Regions from separate parts of the Devosia rhizosphaerae genome, predicted to be linked through region 1. Evidence: riboswitches for the same ligand, from Rfam matches in the RefSeq annotation. Region 1 holds a riboswitch; the other holds the start of a gene.
The links. Region 1 has a riboswitch for FMN ahead of QOV41_RS13805 (DMT family transporter). Riboswitches for the same ligand answer to the same signal wherever they lie in the genome.
Positions count from the first base shown of each region.

Region 1 (7,419 bases):
CCGTAACCAGGATCAGCTTTTTCGTGGGGTCGAGAAAAGCAAACCGCTGGGCAAAAGAGGCGCTGATGGTGGGATCGGCATCCATAGCCTTGGAGAAATGCAGCAGGGTATCAATGACCGTGTTGCCGGTGACGAATACGCTGGCCTCTTTCTTGCCTTCCGCCAGCAGATTGCGCTGCGCCTGCTCAGTCGGCGCGAAATGCCACTCCGCAAGTTCGCCAAGGACCCGCCGGTTCAGCTCTTCGGGGAAAGGCGAATTGATATCGTGGCTGCGTAGCCCCGCCTCCACATGCGCCACAGGAATACGCTGATAGAAGGCTGCGAGGGCTGCTGCCATTGCGGTCGTGGTATCCCCCTGCACAAGGATTGCGTCCGGGCGAAACGCTTCGATGACCTCCTGCACTCCCGCCAGCACCTGCGCAGTGACCCCAGCGAGTGTTTGCCCAGGGCGCATGACGTCGAGGTCGTCGTGGACGGGCATGCCGGTGAGTTCGACGATACGATCCACCATCTCCCGGTGCTGAGCGGTGATGCAGACCCTGGTTTTAATGCCAGGTCTCGCCATCGCTGCGCGAACGACGGGAAAGCACTTGAGGGCTTCCGGCCGCGTACCGAAAACCACCAGGAGCCGCTTGGCTTGGGGCTGTTGCAGATCGATGCTCATACGGAGCTGCAACGCAGGACATTGGCCGTCAGATGCATCGAGGTGGCTCTGCCCTGAGCCGTAGAGAGGACGAAATTGATAAAATTGCGGGGGGTTAGCGTTACCGGACGCCGGAACTTGCCGTGCGAATACTGCGTGGACATCTTGGCAAGAAGCCGAAGGACCGCTATCGACATGTTGCTGCGTAACCTCCCTATCCAGCTGGATGAAGAAGTAACGATTCTCTTGAACATGGACAAAGATCTCGCATCAGCGATGAACAAGTGGCGTCTTGAGCAGGACCCGCCGCCGGATCCGGTTGCCGCCATTCACGTCCTGCTCAGGCGGGCCCTGGAGGCTGACGGCTACACCCCGGCGACAGATATAGAGCAGACCAAGGACCGCGAGCTGCAGGACCTTGTGCGGGCGTTTCAAGCAGTCAGCCGCTGATGCCGCAGCATGATTGATGCCGCGACCAGGCCGTCGCACACGTTAGCAAACGATGCGAACCGCGGTGTTGCTGCCCCGCTTTTCTAGAACTCGCCGGCGTCGAAGGAGTAGCTGATGCCACCTAGCACATGGTGGCTGGTGAAGTTCGTCGAGAACGTCCCCGCGCCATCGGCAAGGCGCGCGGTGTTAACCGAATAGCTTAGCTTATATTCGCCAAACACACGCCAATCCTCGGCGAACTCATAGCTGGCGCCGGCCAGTGCCTGGAAGGCAGGCCCGGTTAGCTGGTATTCGAAGGTCTCGGTGGCCCCCACGACAGTGCTGGGAGTAGTTGTGACCTCGACATGAGGAATGCTGACGCCGGCCCCTGCCCCGACATAAGCGCGGAGGCCGTTTTCCCAATCATGTTTGTAAAGGGCGTTGGCGGTCAGCAGGTTCAGCCCGTCGGTGAATTCGAGGCGCGTGTAATTGCCTGGCGCGCCGAGTTGGCTTAAATCCGCATAGGCCTTAGCATGGGTGAAGTCGAGCGCTAGGCCCCAGCTGGCGAAGCTCTCCGGCCAGTAGGTCAGCCGAGCGCCATAGTAGACCGGCCCCTCGAACGAGCGCCCTTCCCATTTGAAGTAGCCGCCCTGCACGCTCGTCCCGTTCGAAAGCTCGCCATGGGTATGCGAACTTTCGTTCATCCCGCCGTAGACGGAGACCTCGAGTTCGCCGGCAAAAGCAGCGGTAGACGTCAAGAGCAGGAGCCCAGCAAGGGCCGCAGTTTTTGGCATGGGTGTCACGGGCAAATCAGCGGGATGTAAGGGAATGCTAAGCTCGCCACGGTTGAAGTCAAACCCATGCTGCTGCTCCGCGCAGGTTTTAGGCATGCGTGATAGATGAGCAACAGTACTCCCGAGCCCCCTTTCATTCCGCGGGAAGCGGATGGGCTGGGCACCTTCCGTGGGACCCTTGAACAGCAGTGGTCATCGACTGGCGCGGTGTGGGTCAGCGGCCCGTCCTTGCCAAGGCTCCACAACCATGCTTCCTTCTTGCCTGCAAGCAAACGGGCCGGTTTGGCGGGTCCTTAGCAGCAGCTGCCTGCTAGATGCGTGTTCGAGAGTGAGTTCGATGGCGACATTGAGATCCTGCCTGCTGTTGATGGCTGCACTAGCTGGCACGAGCATGCCAGCCGTTGCCCAAGACCTTCCCTCGGCAGGTGTACTCGATATCGTCGATGAGGTGCGCATCGGCGCCTCCTACCACTTGGTGCATTACACCATGCTGCCGCAGAACCCGCAGGATTGGGTTTGGGATCGGCTAGAGGACGTCAATTTCGACGTTCTGTTCACCTCGCCAGACCTCGACGCGTTTCGGTGGATCGGGTCCCCTCGCCCAGAGATTGGTGCGACGGTGAACCTGCGCGGGGAAGACAGCCTATTCCACGCGGGGCTGACATGGCAGGCACAGCTCTTTGACACGCCGCTTTATCTTGAAGGCACATTCGGCGGCGCCATCCACACTGGCTATTTGGGCGATGAAGCTCCGCTTGGCCGACGCAAGTATGGCTGCCGTGTCAATTTCTATGAGCGTTTCGGCGTGGGCATGACCCTGACCGAAAACGCGACCGCGACACTGGCTTACGAACACATGTCGAACGCCGGATTGTGCGAACATAATGCCGGCATATCCAATCTGAGCCTCAAGTTCGGCTGGAAGTTCTAGCCGCTACGCACCCCTCAGTCGGCCGGCCCGGACCCCTTGCTTCCCTGCGATGGCTACCCTACTTAGACCGGTGCAGGGGTAACGCCTTGCATTGTTCTCAGGGCGGGGTGCGATTCCCCACCGGCGGTAAGGCGGCAACGCCAAGCCCGCGAGCGCCCGACGCAAGTCGGGGTCAGCAGATCCGGTGCGACTCCGGAGCCGACGGTATAGTCCGGATGAAAGAGAACGGGATAAGCGCTGTGTGTCAGCGCCCACGCCGATTACGGCTGGGCCTGCCATGCCACTCCTTCCCGTAACCCTGAGGAAACTGGTTACGGAAAGGACACGAGATGAACCAGATTTCCTCTTCCCGCAACGGCGCCCTGCTCGGCGCGCTGTTCATGCTCGGCGCAGGAATTACCTTCGCCATCACCAACATCGTCACGCCGATAGTCACCTACCAGATGGGCGTGCCATCCACCGCGGTGGTGTTCTGGCAGTATGTGCTGGCGACATCGGTGGCCCTGCCGCTGATCTGGAGGATCGGTTTTTCCAAACTCAAGACGCGGCACCCGGTGCTTCATGAAGCGCGGGCGTTCATTTCTGCGGTGGGCGTACAGTTCTTCGCGTTCGGCTTTGCCAGTGGTGTGCCCGTCTGGCAGATGGTCGCCCTGTCGATGACCGGACCATTCTTTGTTATCGCCGGTGCAACGCTCTTTCTGGGTGAGAAGCTCACCCCGCAACGGCTTGGTGCCGCAGTGGTAGGCTTCCTGGGGGCCGTGCTGGTGAGCCAAATCGGGTCGGAACAGTTCACCTGGGCCTCGGTGCTGCCGCTGCTCGCGGCCGCGTGTTGGGGCAGCGTCTCCGTCATCACCAAATATTTGACGCGCGACGAAGAGCCTGAGTCGCTCACGCTCTACATGCTGGTACTAATCACACCCAACCATTTCCTGATCGGCCTCCTGCTGGGTATGGCAGTGGCGTTGTTGCCCGCCGGGCTTTTGCCCGCAAGCCTTGCGACCGGCTTTGACTTCATGCTGCCGACCGGGGACGCTCTGTGGCTGATCGTTCTGCTTGGTGTGGTTACAGCGGGCGCGCAGTATTTCCTGAGCCTGGCGTACAACACGGCCGACGCCACCTATCTGCAGCCCTTCGACGACCTGAAGCTGCCTCTCAACGTCATCCTGGGATGGATCGTGTTGGGTCAGGTGCCCGATCTCCTGTTCTGGCCCGGCGCCCTGCTGATCCTTGGTGCCTCGAGCTTCATCCTCTGGCAGGAGGCGGACCATCGTCGTCGCCTTAGCTACGCATAAGTTCAAGTTGCCGCAGACAGGCGCCCTGCAGGTCCATGCGGGGCGCCTATGCTCTTTTCCCACGCTGTATTTAGGGTAGAAGGGCGACAAAGGAGCAAAGCATGGCACTCAAGAGCACCGAAGCGACCTGGTTTCGCCCATTGTGGCGCCGCATCGCGGTAACCGCATTCCTGGCAGTATGGCTCGCTTGGGAGTTGATCTGGACACAGGACAGCTTCTGGGCCCTGTTGGTGGGCGCCGCACTCGCCTACTCGCTCTACAACTTCTTTTATGCCTTCCCCAAGGAAGAGCCTGCTGCAGCGCCCGATCCCGATGCGGAAACGCCACCCCGCACCAGCGAGGAACGCCGGGACTAGGTCTCGCGCGCCCGCTCCAGGATGCGCTTGCATTCGAGCAACTCGCGCATCACGTCCGAGAGCTTATCGCGGGCTTCCTGATCCAGCGCCGGGTTCGCCGTCATTTGGGCCTCTTCCAACTCAGCCTCGTCACCGGCGGCCTCGGCCTGCTCGATCATCGGCAACAGGTCTTCGAGCGGTTTGCCCTCGCCCACCGCGATGACGTAGCGCGCCCCCTGTTCCTTGAGGATGCGCTGCACGCCTTTAATGGTAAAGCCTTGATCGTACAGCAAGTGCCGGATGCCGCGTAGCAGCATGACGTCCTCGGGGCGGTAGTACCGGCGGCCACCGCCGCGCTTTAACGGCTTGATGGTGGAGAATCGGGTTTCCCAGAAGCGCAGGACATGCTGTGGCAGGTCTAGCTCTTCGGCCGCTTCGGAGATGGTCCGGAAGGCGTCTGGGGACTTGTCCACTGGCCTATGAGACTCGCTGGATGCTGTTTAGTTTTCAGCACTAACCATAGATTTGTTGATCTTGGACTTCAACACGTTGGACGGTTTGAACACAAGAACCTGTCGGGGGAGGATCGGCACCTCTTCACCCGTCTTCGGATTGCGACCGATCCGCTCGTTTTTGGAGCGCACCTGAAAAGATCCGAACGATGACAGCTTGACGTTGTTGCCCGAAATCAGGGCTTCGCAGATCAGCTCCAGAACCCGTTCGACCAGTTCGGCCGACTCGGTGCGAGACAATCCGACCGTGCCATAGACTGCTTCGGCCAGATCTGCCCGCGTTACTGTCTTCTGCGTCATCCACACCCCCGTCTTGCCGAAAGGTTGGGATTCCTACTGGAACAAGCTCCTGCCGGCATCCAGCAAGAAGCTTGAGGTACGATCTCCGAGAGACCGACCCTGCCACAGGAATCCTTCTGCTCCGGTCAGCACCATTGGCACCGCAATACCCTCATGCGGTTGGCGTTGGCACCTATGTCCTCCACCCACAGGGACACTAACGCCTTGAAACGCCTAAGGTCAATCGGCGCTAACCACTTACCAGCGGATGAGCGAAGCGCCCCAGGTGAAGCCGCCGCCCATGGCTTCCAACATGACCAGATCGCCCTGCTTGATACGGCCATCGGCAACGGCGACGCTGAGGGCCAGTGGAACCGAGGCTGCCGAAGTGTTGGCGTGCACATCGACAGTGATGATCACCTTCTCGGGCGGCAAGCCGAGCTTGTTGCCAGCGCCGTCGATGATGCGCTTGTTGGCTTGGTGGGGCACAAACCAGTCGAGATCATCCACGGTGTAGCCACCGGCTTCCAGCGCCGCATAGACAACATCGGTGATCTTGCCCACGGCATGGCGGAAAACCTCAGGCCCCTGCATATGCACATGGCCAGTCGTGCCGGTAGAGGACGGGCCGCCATCGACATAGAGCTTGTCCCAGTGATGGCCATCAGAGCGGAGAGATGATGACAACACCCCCTGATCGGGAGCATCGTCCGCCAGTTCTACTTTCTCCATGACGACTGCACCCGCGCCATCGCCGAAGAGCACGCAGGTCGAGCGATCGGTCCAGTCCAGAAGGCGGGAGAAGGTTTCTGCCCCGATGACCAGAGCGCGGGTGCCAAGGCCATTCTTGAGGTAGGAGTCGGCTGTTGCCACGGCATAGACGAAACCAGAGCACACAGCCTGGATGTCGAAGGCCATACCGTGATGGATGCCAAGCTTCATCTGCACCAGGGTGGCCGCGGCCGGAAAGGTATAGTCCGGCGTAGTCGTCGCAACGATTATGAGATCGATGTCATCAGGAGTGACGCCCGCATGGGCCATGGCCTTGCGAGCCGCCTCGACAGCCAGATCGGACGTGAACTGGCCTTCTGCCGCAATGTGTCGTTCCTTGATGCCGACCCGCTGCTGGATCCACTCGTCGGAGGTTTCGACCATGGCTGCCAGTTCGGCATTGGTCAGCACCTTCTCGGGAAGATAGCCGCCTACGCCGCGGATGATGGATCGCGTTTTGGTCACGCCGGTTATGCCTCGGTTTCTCGGTTAGCGACAGCACTGGCTGCCTTGATGGGAAAGCGCTTGATAGAGTCCTTGATCTTCTCCACCAGGCGGCTGCGTCCCATTTCATATGCAAGGCCCAAGGCACTTTTGTAACCGATCTCGTCGGTTCCGCCGTGAGATTTGATCACCACCCCGTTGAGCCCCATGAAGACGCCGCCATTGACGGTCCGCGGGTCCATCTTGCGCCGCACGGCGTTGAGAGCAGAAGTGGCAAACAGCGCGCCGATCTTGCTCATCATGTTGGAGCGCAGTGCCTCCGAGAGATACTTGCCGACCTGGCGAGCGGTACCTTCCGCGGTCTTCAGCGCGATGTTGCCGACGAAGCCTTCGGTGACCACCACATCGACAGTGCCCTTGCCGATGTCATCGCCTTCCACGAAGCCATGGTAGCGAAACCCGTTGCCACTTGCTTCAGCGAGCACCCGCCCGGCCTCCTTGATGGAGTCGAGGCCTTTCACTTCTTCGGTGCCGACGTTGAGCAGACCCACGCTGGGCTGCTCGTCGTTGAAGAGACACCTGGCGAGGGCTGAGCCCAGTACGGCATAATCGACGAGTTGCTGCGCATCCGCGCCGATTGTGGCGCCCATGTCCAAAACGATGATATCGCGGCGCAAGGTGGGCCAGATCGCCGCTATGCCGGGGCGTTCAATACCTTCCATGGGGCGCAGGCAAAATGTAGCCATGGCCATCAGGGCGCCGGTATTGCCGCCCGAGATGGCAACGTCGGCCTCCCCATCCTTCACCGTCTGGATGGCCATCCACATCGAGGATGTGCCCTTGCCCTTGCGGAGTGCCTGGCTCGGTTTTTCGTCCATCGCGACGACCTGCTCGCAGTGGCGCACGACCGAGGCGGACTTGAGCTCGGAGAATTCATCCAGGAGCGGATGAATCTGCTCCTGCCGTCCGTGAAAGATGAACCTGACGTT
Region 1 is NZ_CP126539.1:2,816,866-2,824,284, forward strand. It holds gene wecB (non-hydrolyzing UDP-N-acetylglucosamine 2-epimerase) at 1-664, opposite strand, end outside; gene QOV41_RS13790 (hypothetical protein) at 839-1,093, shown strand; gene QOV41_RS13795 (outer membrane protein) at 1,177-1,866, opposite strand; gene QOV41_RS13800 (acyloxyacyl hydrolase) at 2,204-2,797, shown strand; FMN riboswitch at 2,887-3,028, shown strand; gene QOV41_RS13805 (DMT family transporter) at 3,127-4,089, shown strand; gene QOV41_RS13810 (hypothetical protein) at 4,191-4,445, shown strand; gene QOV41_RS13815 (MerR family transcriptional regulator) at 4,442-4,897, opposite strand; gene QOV41_RS13820 (integration host factor subunit alpha) at 4,925-5,236, opposite strand; gene QOV41_RS13825 (beta-ketoacyl-ACP synthase III) at 5,474-6,451, opposite strand; gene plsX (phosphate acyltransferase PlsX) at 6,457-7,419, opposite strand, start outside.

Region 2 (7,419 bases), 370 kb from region 1:
ATATTCTCTTCGCGAGCATCGGTGCTGGCGTGAGCGTCTGGCTCATTTTCGTCATGCCTCAGCGCGCGAACGACGACCAAACCTCCAGAGTCTCGCTGCAGCATCTAAGCCGCGTTGGTACGGCCAAGCTGTGCATCAGCGCTCTGCTGGCGGGAGCAGCCAGCACTGCAGTTTGGACCTTTGGCGCTAATGTCCTGCGGGAGGATGCGCACTTCACAGACGTGCAGATTGCCACGGCGTGGATCGTGTTGGGCGTTGCCGGTATCGTCGGGATCGGAACGGGGATACTGACCGGGCGCTTCGGTACCGCTCGCGTTCACCGCTTCGCCATCGGCGGCATGGCGCTGTCGCTGGTCGGACTTGCGCTAGCGCCGCAAGCGCCATGGCTCGGCTTTGCGGTCATGGCCGTGTTCGGGTTCGCCTATATTGTGTCGAGCGGGGTATTCCTGTTGTGGGGCATCGAGCTCTATGCCGACCAGCCTGCATTCGGGCTGGGCCTGCCGTTCCTGATGCTTGCACTTGGGCAAACAATAGGCGCGCCGCTATTCGGGACGCTTTGGGACAACATGGGCAGCGCTCCAGCGCTCGGATGCTTCGCGGTTCTCATGTGCACGGCCTTGCTCTGGTCCCCTGGTCCCGCCGCCCCGCTTTGGCTTCATCGTCCCGTAGCTGGATAGCGTTTCCAGTTGAAGCCGAATGCACGAACAGCCAGGTGCGGAAGGGGCCCGACCGTGCCAGGCCCCGGCGCATCATGCGGGGTAAGCGGGCACGTCGAGGACCCAAGTCACGCCGAACTTGTCCTTGACCATCCCATAAAGCTTGGCCCAGCCGGACTGCGCCAGCGGTTGGATAATTGTTGCGCCCTCGGTGAGCTTTTTCCAATAGGCGGAGATCTCGTCAGCGTCAGCGCCCCGCACAGAAACGAAGAAGGGGATCTCGCCTGCATCGAAAGGCATGGCAGCGGGGACGTCGTACGCCATGAGGGCGAAACCGTCCGTCGAGACCACCTGACCCCAGCTGACTAGGTTCGCTTCCGCCTCATCTGTCGTGCCATAGGCCTGGGCGTGGGTGACGATGGCGACATCGCCTACGAACACGCTCGCATAGAAGCTCAACGCCTCGCGTGCCTGACCGCGGAAGTTGACGTGGGCGACTGTTTTCACTGCCATTTGCAGCTCCTTTGAGGTTTGGAATGCTGCGGGTATAAGGCAGTCCAACTGACACTTTCCGGCAGTTGGAGACATGGCCCGAACAGACCGGCTTTTTCGCCTGCTTCAACTCATGCGGCAGATGCCGCCACCCATCACGGCCGCCAGATTGGCCGAAGCCATGGAAGTTTCTCTGCGGTCGCTCTATCGCGACATCGATAGCCTCCGCGCTGCAGGCGCTCGAATCGAGGGGGAGCGTGGTTATGGCTATCGGCTGGTCGAAGACTACGCTCTGCCGCCGCAAACCTTTTCCAGGGAGGAAATCGAGGTCATCGCCCTCGGGCTCGCTGAAGTGAAGGCAATGCGGGACCCTGCCATGTCTGCGGCCGCAAACGCGGTACTGTCGAAGGTTGCTGCGACACTGCCCAGCGACCGCGAACAGCAACTCCTCCATGCGGTTTCTCGCGTTTATCGCCCGGACCGGCAGCTAAGCGCCCCAGTGTTTCTGGATGCCGTTCGGGAGGCCTGTTGGCATGAATACGCCCTCGACATCAGCTATTCTGACGGTGCCGGCGCCATCAGCAACCGGCGCATCCTGCCACTCGCCATCATGTACTCCGAACGGACGTTGACGGTTTTGGCCTGGTGCTGCTTGCGGCGGGATTTCCGCATGTTCCGGCTTGATCGCCTGCAGAGTGTCCGCAAGGGAGACGAGAACTTTCGCCCCCGCCGAGCCACGATGCTGCGAGACTACATAGCGCAACTGGAGACGGGCGGGACGAGAAGTGGGTGAGGTTCAGCCGTTCAGCACCTTAGCCATGGAAGCACCAATTTGCCCGCCGGCATAAGCCGTTCCGTAGTCACGGCGCGCGTCATCTGCCAAGGCGGCGAGTGACGGCAGAGACGATATCCTCCTGCACAGGGCTGCCGTCATGGGCGCCATTTCCTCAAAGACCGCACGAACCGAACTGAAGCGCTCGGTCATTGTGGTCCATAGGGTGGCGGTAATCACATCGGCTATGCCCGGCGTGCTGCCGCCTAGGATGTGGCCGGCATCGGCTTCAAGTCCATACCGCCGGCCAGTCTCTTCCCAGAGGCTCATCCATTTCTTGAGGCGCGGTACGTACTCCCGCCAGCGCTCTTCCGTCCACATCTGTTGGCCCCCGTTGAGGGTGATTTCGTCAATGACGTCGTTTGCATCATTGACGATTTTCATGGTCATTGCCCGCAGCTGCGGAGTGTCGGGGAGGAGCTCCAGCGCTTCGCCGAGATACAGGATAATGGCCGGCATTTCCGCGATGGCGAAATCGGCTTTTCGATCGATCAGCACGGGCGGTCCCATGAAGGGCACAGGCATGTCCGCAATTGGCCCCTCCATCAGATCAGCGATTTTTTGATCTCCGCCCTCGGTCCAAGTCGTGCCGGCAAATGCCAGGACAGCTCGTACGAACTGTCCACGAAAAGGGACGGACCAATACAGAAGCTCATAATCGGCCAATTCTTGTCTCCCGAACGTGCCGTTGCCAGTGAGGGCAACGCGGGTCATGGCGATGGGTTCGTTGCAGCGGCTCAAAGAGCCAGGCTTTCGAAGATGTCCGCCTCTGGGCGCTATCTACATCCAGTCACACAATTTTCTTGGCGCAGTTCCCGAATCGACTACGCTTCGAGACCTCGCGGCGAGAGGAAGTGACCGTGAAAATCGACCTGGCTCTGATCTCGCCGCCACTTCGCACCATTCTCGCAAAGTACCTCAAGACCGCTCGGCTGGCGTTGCTCGCAGTGCTTGTCACCACCATGGTTGGCACGCTCACCAGTATCGGCGCTCCCTATCTCTTCTCGCGGCTGATCGACCAGCTCAATTCCGCGACAATGGTCAGCGGTCTTGTCTGGGGCTTCATGGTCTACGCAGTCCTCATGGGAGCTGCCTACGCCTTTCAGCGGATGTCCAGCTTTCTGACATTCATGACGTCGGAGAGCCTGAACTTCGTCACGTCCACCTCGTTCTTCGCGAGACTGGTGGAGAAGACCTCGACCTTTTTTCTCGATCATAACCCGGCTGAGATCGAAAGTGCCCAGCACAAGGGTGCAAGCGCTCTCAACATAGTGGTGCAGTTTGCCCTCGCGGCGATCCTTCCCAGCGTCGCACAGCTTGTCCTGGCTCTTGGCCTGCTCGGGACCGTGCTGAACTTCGACATCGCGCTTATCGTATTTGCCTATGGCGTGGTGTACGTGGCGCTCGTTACCCATGCGACTTCGGTGACCCGGCCGCATCTCGACGAAGCCATCGAGCAATCCCAGGCAAGCTCACGCTTCATCGGCAACGCCATATCCTCAATGGAAACGCTGCGTCAGTTTCAGTCAGACCAGTGGATGATTGGCCAGTTCACAAGTCGTGAGCGATCGGTGCTCGAGGCCTTCGGGCGGTACGCGACGACCCAGGTGAAATATGCATCTGTTTTCGGCCTGGCGCTCACCGCACAGTTCGCCATCACCCTCTGGCTGCTGGTTCCGCGCGTCACGTCCGGCGAGTTGACGGTGGGGGATCTTGTCTTGTTCAACACGCTCCTTCTCCAACTCAACATGCCCTTCCAGATGATGGGGCAGGCCATCCAGCAGTTGGCCCAGTCCTACTCGAACTTCCTTCCTTTCGCCCGGATGTGGCAGGCAGAGGCTCATGTGGAACCGACGAGCCGCCATCCCTTCGCCCTCACCGAGGGCGTTGTCGCGTTCACCGAGGTCTCGTTCGTTTACCCCAATGGCCGCGGCCTTTCCCCAACCAGCTTCACCGCCCAGCGCGGCACCATCACCTACATCACGGGCGACACGGGCGCCGGCAAGTCCACTCTGTTCAAGTTGCTCTTGAAAGCCATGCCGCCGGCGAGCGGGACCATTACGGTCGACCGCACTGATCTCGATGCGGTCTCCCGCTCGGATTGGTTTGCCCAGGTGGCTGCGGTGCCGCAGGACATTGTGCTGTTGAATGATACGCTGGCGACCAACATCGTTCTGGGCCGCGCGTTCGACACGGCCCGCCTCCAACGCGCCGCCAAACGGGCAGCAATCCTCGACTTCATCGAAGGCTTGGATGCTGGTTTTGACACCATCGTCGGCGAGCGAGGCCTGAAGCTCTCCGGTGGCGAACGCCAGCGCATCGCCATTGCTCGCGCGCTCTATGGCGACCCCGCTATCGTGCTGCTGGATGAAGCCAATTCAGCGCTCGACGCCGAGTCGGAAAAGTCCATCATGGACCAATTGCGGCTCATCAGGGATGAAGTCACCATTATAGCGATCACCCACCGTCTCAGTGTCATCGCACCCGACGACAAGGTCGTCAGAATTGGGCTGCAGCGGAAGTAGGGGAGTAAAATTGCGCGAGTAGCATAGTCCAGTAGCGCAGTTCCCTCGAACCAACGATCACGTTAGTTCTGCGGCGGAACTGAACCGACTTGCATCCTGCCACCTCTAGGCCTACATGCGGCTGCCCGATCATGTCGATCGGGTACGTTCTCAGGGCGGGGTGCAATTCCCCACCGGCGGTGTTTGTGCCATTTGGCGCATCAGCCCGCGAGCGCTCTCCTGATGGAGAGGTCAGCAGACTCGGTTCAATTCCGAGGCCGACGGTATAGTCCGGATGGAAGAGAACAGATGACGTGAGCGGCGACCCTTCGTTTCGGAGGGGCGCTTTTCCTGTCATTGGCCCTGAGTTCGTCACCTAGATGAGGACGAACATGGGGCGAAACCAGACAGATCCCAACCTTTCCCTGAGCGGCGCCATATTAGCGCGCGCTTTTGCGCGGGCAATCGAAGCTGCCAAGGCGTTCGAAGGCGCCACGGCACCCAATCCTCCCGTGGGCTGCGTCTTACTCGATGCGCAGGGAAACGAACTTGCCATCGCGGCCCACCAGAAAGCTGGCGAGCGACACGCCGAAGCCCTTGCCATTAGCCTCTGTCGCCAAGCAGGGTTGGTCGAGCGCATCCATACCGTCGTGGTGACGCTCGAGCCTTGCAATCACACCGGGCGCACACCGCCTTGCACCGATGCAATTCTCTCCACCCCAGCGCGCGCCGTCTGGATCGGCAGCCAAGATCCCAATGACAGCGTGGTAGGTTCTGGGGGCGAGCGCCTGCGGGACGCAGGGCTGGAGGTGCATTACCTTGCCGATCTCCAGCATCCGCGCCGAGCCGAGCTCTTGCCAGTGGCAGAGCGGCTTATCGCGCCATTTCATAAGCGCATCCGCACCGGCTTGCCCTGGGTGACGGTCAAACGGGCGGTGCGGCCAGATGGCAGCATGATACCCCCTGCAGGACAGAAGACCTTCACCTCACCGCGCTCCTTGACCTTTGCCCATCACCTGCGCCGGCGGGCGGATGTGATCGCGACGGGTTCGGGCACCATACTCGCTGACAATCCGGAGTTTACCGTTCGGCACGTGCCGGACGTCCTCCACAAGCATCGACTGCTGGCGATCTTTGACCGAGAAAGGCGCGTTCCTGCCGCTTACCTCAATGCGGCCCGAGAGCGCGGCTTCAGCGTGTCGATCGAGGACGCGTTGCCCGCAGCCTTCCGCCGCTTTGCCGAGGAGGGAGCACTGGAGGTGCTAGTCGAGGCGGGTCCACGCCTAACCGCCGAGGTGCTCAAGAGTTCGCTTTGGGACGAGCTCATTCTCATCGAGCAGGGCGGATCCTCCGGATCAGAAGACCGCATCACCATTCATCCGCGCGACGGCGCACTGCATGAGCTAACGGAAAAGGACCACGATGTTCTCGGGCATAATTGAGAAACTGGGACGTGTCACAACCATAGAGCGCCAAGGCGGAAGCCTCGTGCTGCAGCTTGAGACCGGCTATCCTGATCTAGAGCTGGGGGAGAGCGTCGCGGTCAACGGCGTCTGCTTGACCGTGACCGCGTTCGCGTCAGAAGGGATGGCGACGTTCTTCGTCAGTCCCGAGACGATCGATCGAACCAATTTGGGGCGGTTGGCGCCCGGAAAGCTCGTCAACCTGGAGCGCTCCGTCCGCCTGGAAACCCGGCTTTCGGGACATCTGGTGCAAGGCCATGTGGATGGCACAGCCTTTCTGAGCGCGATCTTGCCCGAAGCGGGATCGCGTCGTCTCGAGTTCCAGATTCCAGCGGAGCTGGCGCGCTACTGCGTCGAGAAGGGCTCCATTGCCCTCAATGGCATAAGCCTCACGGTCAACGGGATCACCGATGCGGTGTCCGGCAAAGCGTCGCTCTTTGTGACCATAATTCCCCACACCTGGGATCACACCAACCTGCAGTCCATTGAGGTCGGTGACGCCCTCAACGTCGAAGTCGACGTCATTGCCAAATATGTGGAGCGCCTATGTCAGCCCTATCCAAAGCACTAGCCGACCTCCGCTCCGGCAAGATGGTCGTGCTAGTGGACGATGAAGACCGCGAGAACGAGGGCGACCTCATCCTGGCAGCCCAGCATGTGACGCCCGAAGCGATCAACTTCATGGCCATGCAGGGCAGGGGATTGATCTGTCTGGCGCTGGAAGGTGCCCAGGTGGATCGGCTTGGCTTGCCGCCTATGGTATCAGCCAATCGTGCCCGCCGGGCCACCGCGTTCACGATCTCAATCGAAGCGCGCGACGGCATCACCACGGGCATCTCGGCGCATGACCGGGCCAGAACCATTCAGGTCGCCGCCGATCCCGCCGTCAATCCTATGGACGTCGTCTCACCGGGCCATGTGTTTCCTCTTCGCAGTGCGGATGGTGGTGTTCTGGTCCGTAACGGGCATACCGAGGGCTCGATTGATCTCATGCGACTTGCCGGGCTGCAGCGCTCAGCCGTTATCTGCGAGGTGATGCGAGACGACGGGCAGATGGCCCGCAGGCCGGATCTGGAGGCGTTCGCGCTCCGCCACGGACTGGCCGTGGTAAGCATCAGGGACATTGTCGATCATCGGCTGCGCACCGAGAAGCTGATCGAGGAAGTCGGTAGTGCCGAACTGCCCACGGTTTTTTCCGACGAGCCCATGCGGGTTCATGCATTCCGGTCCATCTTGGATGGCAGCGAGCACGTCGCTGTGGTCAAGCACCCATTGCCTGACATACCCTTGGTTCGGCTGCATTCAGAGTGTCTGACCGGCGATGCTCTGGGTTCACTGCGGTGTGACTGCGGCCCTCAGCTTCAGGAGGCAATGCGCCTGATTTCTGGGAGCGAGGGCGGCGCCCTCATCTATCTGCGGGGGCAGGAGGGGCGCGGTATTGGTCTCGCCAACAAGATCCGGGCCTATGCGCT
Region 2 is NZ_CP126539.1:2,444,879-2,452,297, reverse strand. It holds gene QOV41_RS12110 (MFS transporter) at 1-677, shown strand, start outside; gene QOV41_RS12105 (VOC family protein) at 750-1,169, opposite strand; gene QOV41_RS12100 (helix-turn-helix transcriptional regulator) at 1,243-1,941, shown strand; gene QOV41_RS12095 (glutathione S-transferase) at 1,945-2,694, opposite strand; gene QOV41_RS12090 (ABC transporter ATP-binding protein) at 2,841-4,505, shown strand; FMN riboswitch at 4,648-4,795, shown strand; gene ribD (bifunctional diaminohydroxyphosphoribosylaminopyrimidine deaminase/5-amino-6-(5-phosphoribosylamino)uracil reductase RibD) at 4,877-5,926, shown strand; gene QOV41_RS12080 (riboflavin synthase) at 5,907-6,518, shown strand; gene ribB (3,4-dihydroxy-2-butanone-4-phosphate synthase) at 6,494-7,419, shown strand, end outside.
Region 2: it holds a riboswitch for FMN, as region 1 does, so the genes downstream of both, ribD (bifunctional diaminohydroxyphosphoribosylaminopyrimidine deaminase/5-amino-6-(5-phosphoribosylamino)uracil reductase RibD) here and QOV41_RS13805 (DMT family transporter) in region 1, are expected to answer to the same signal.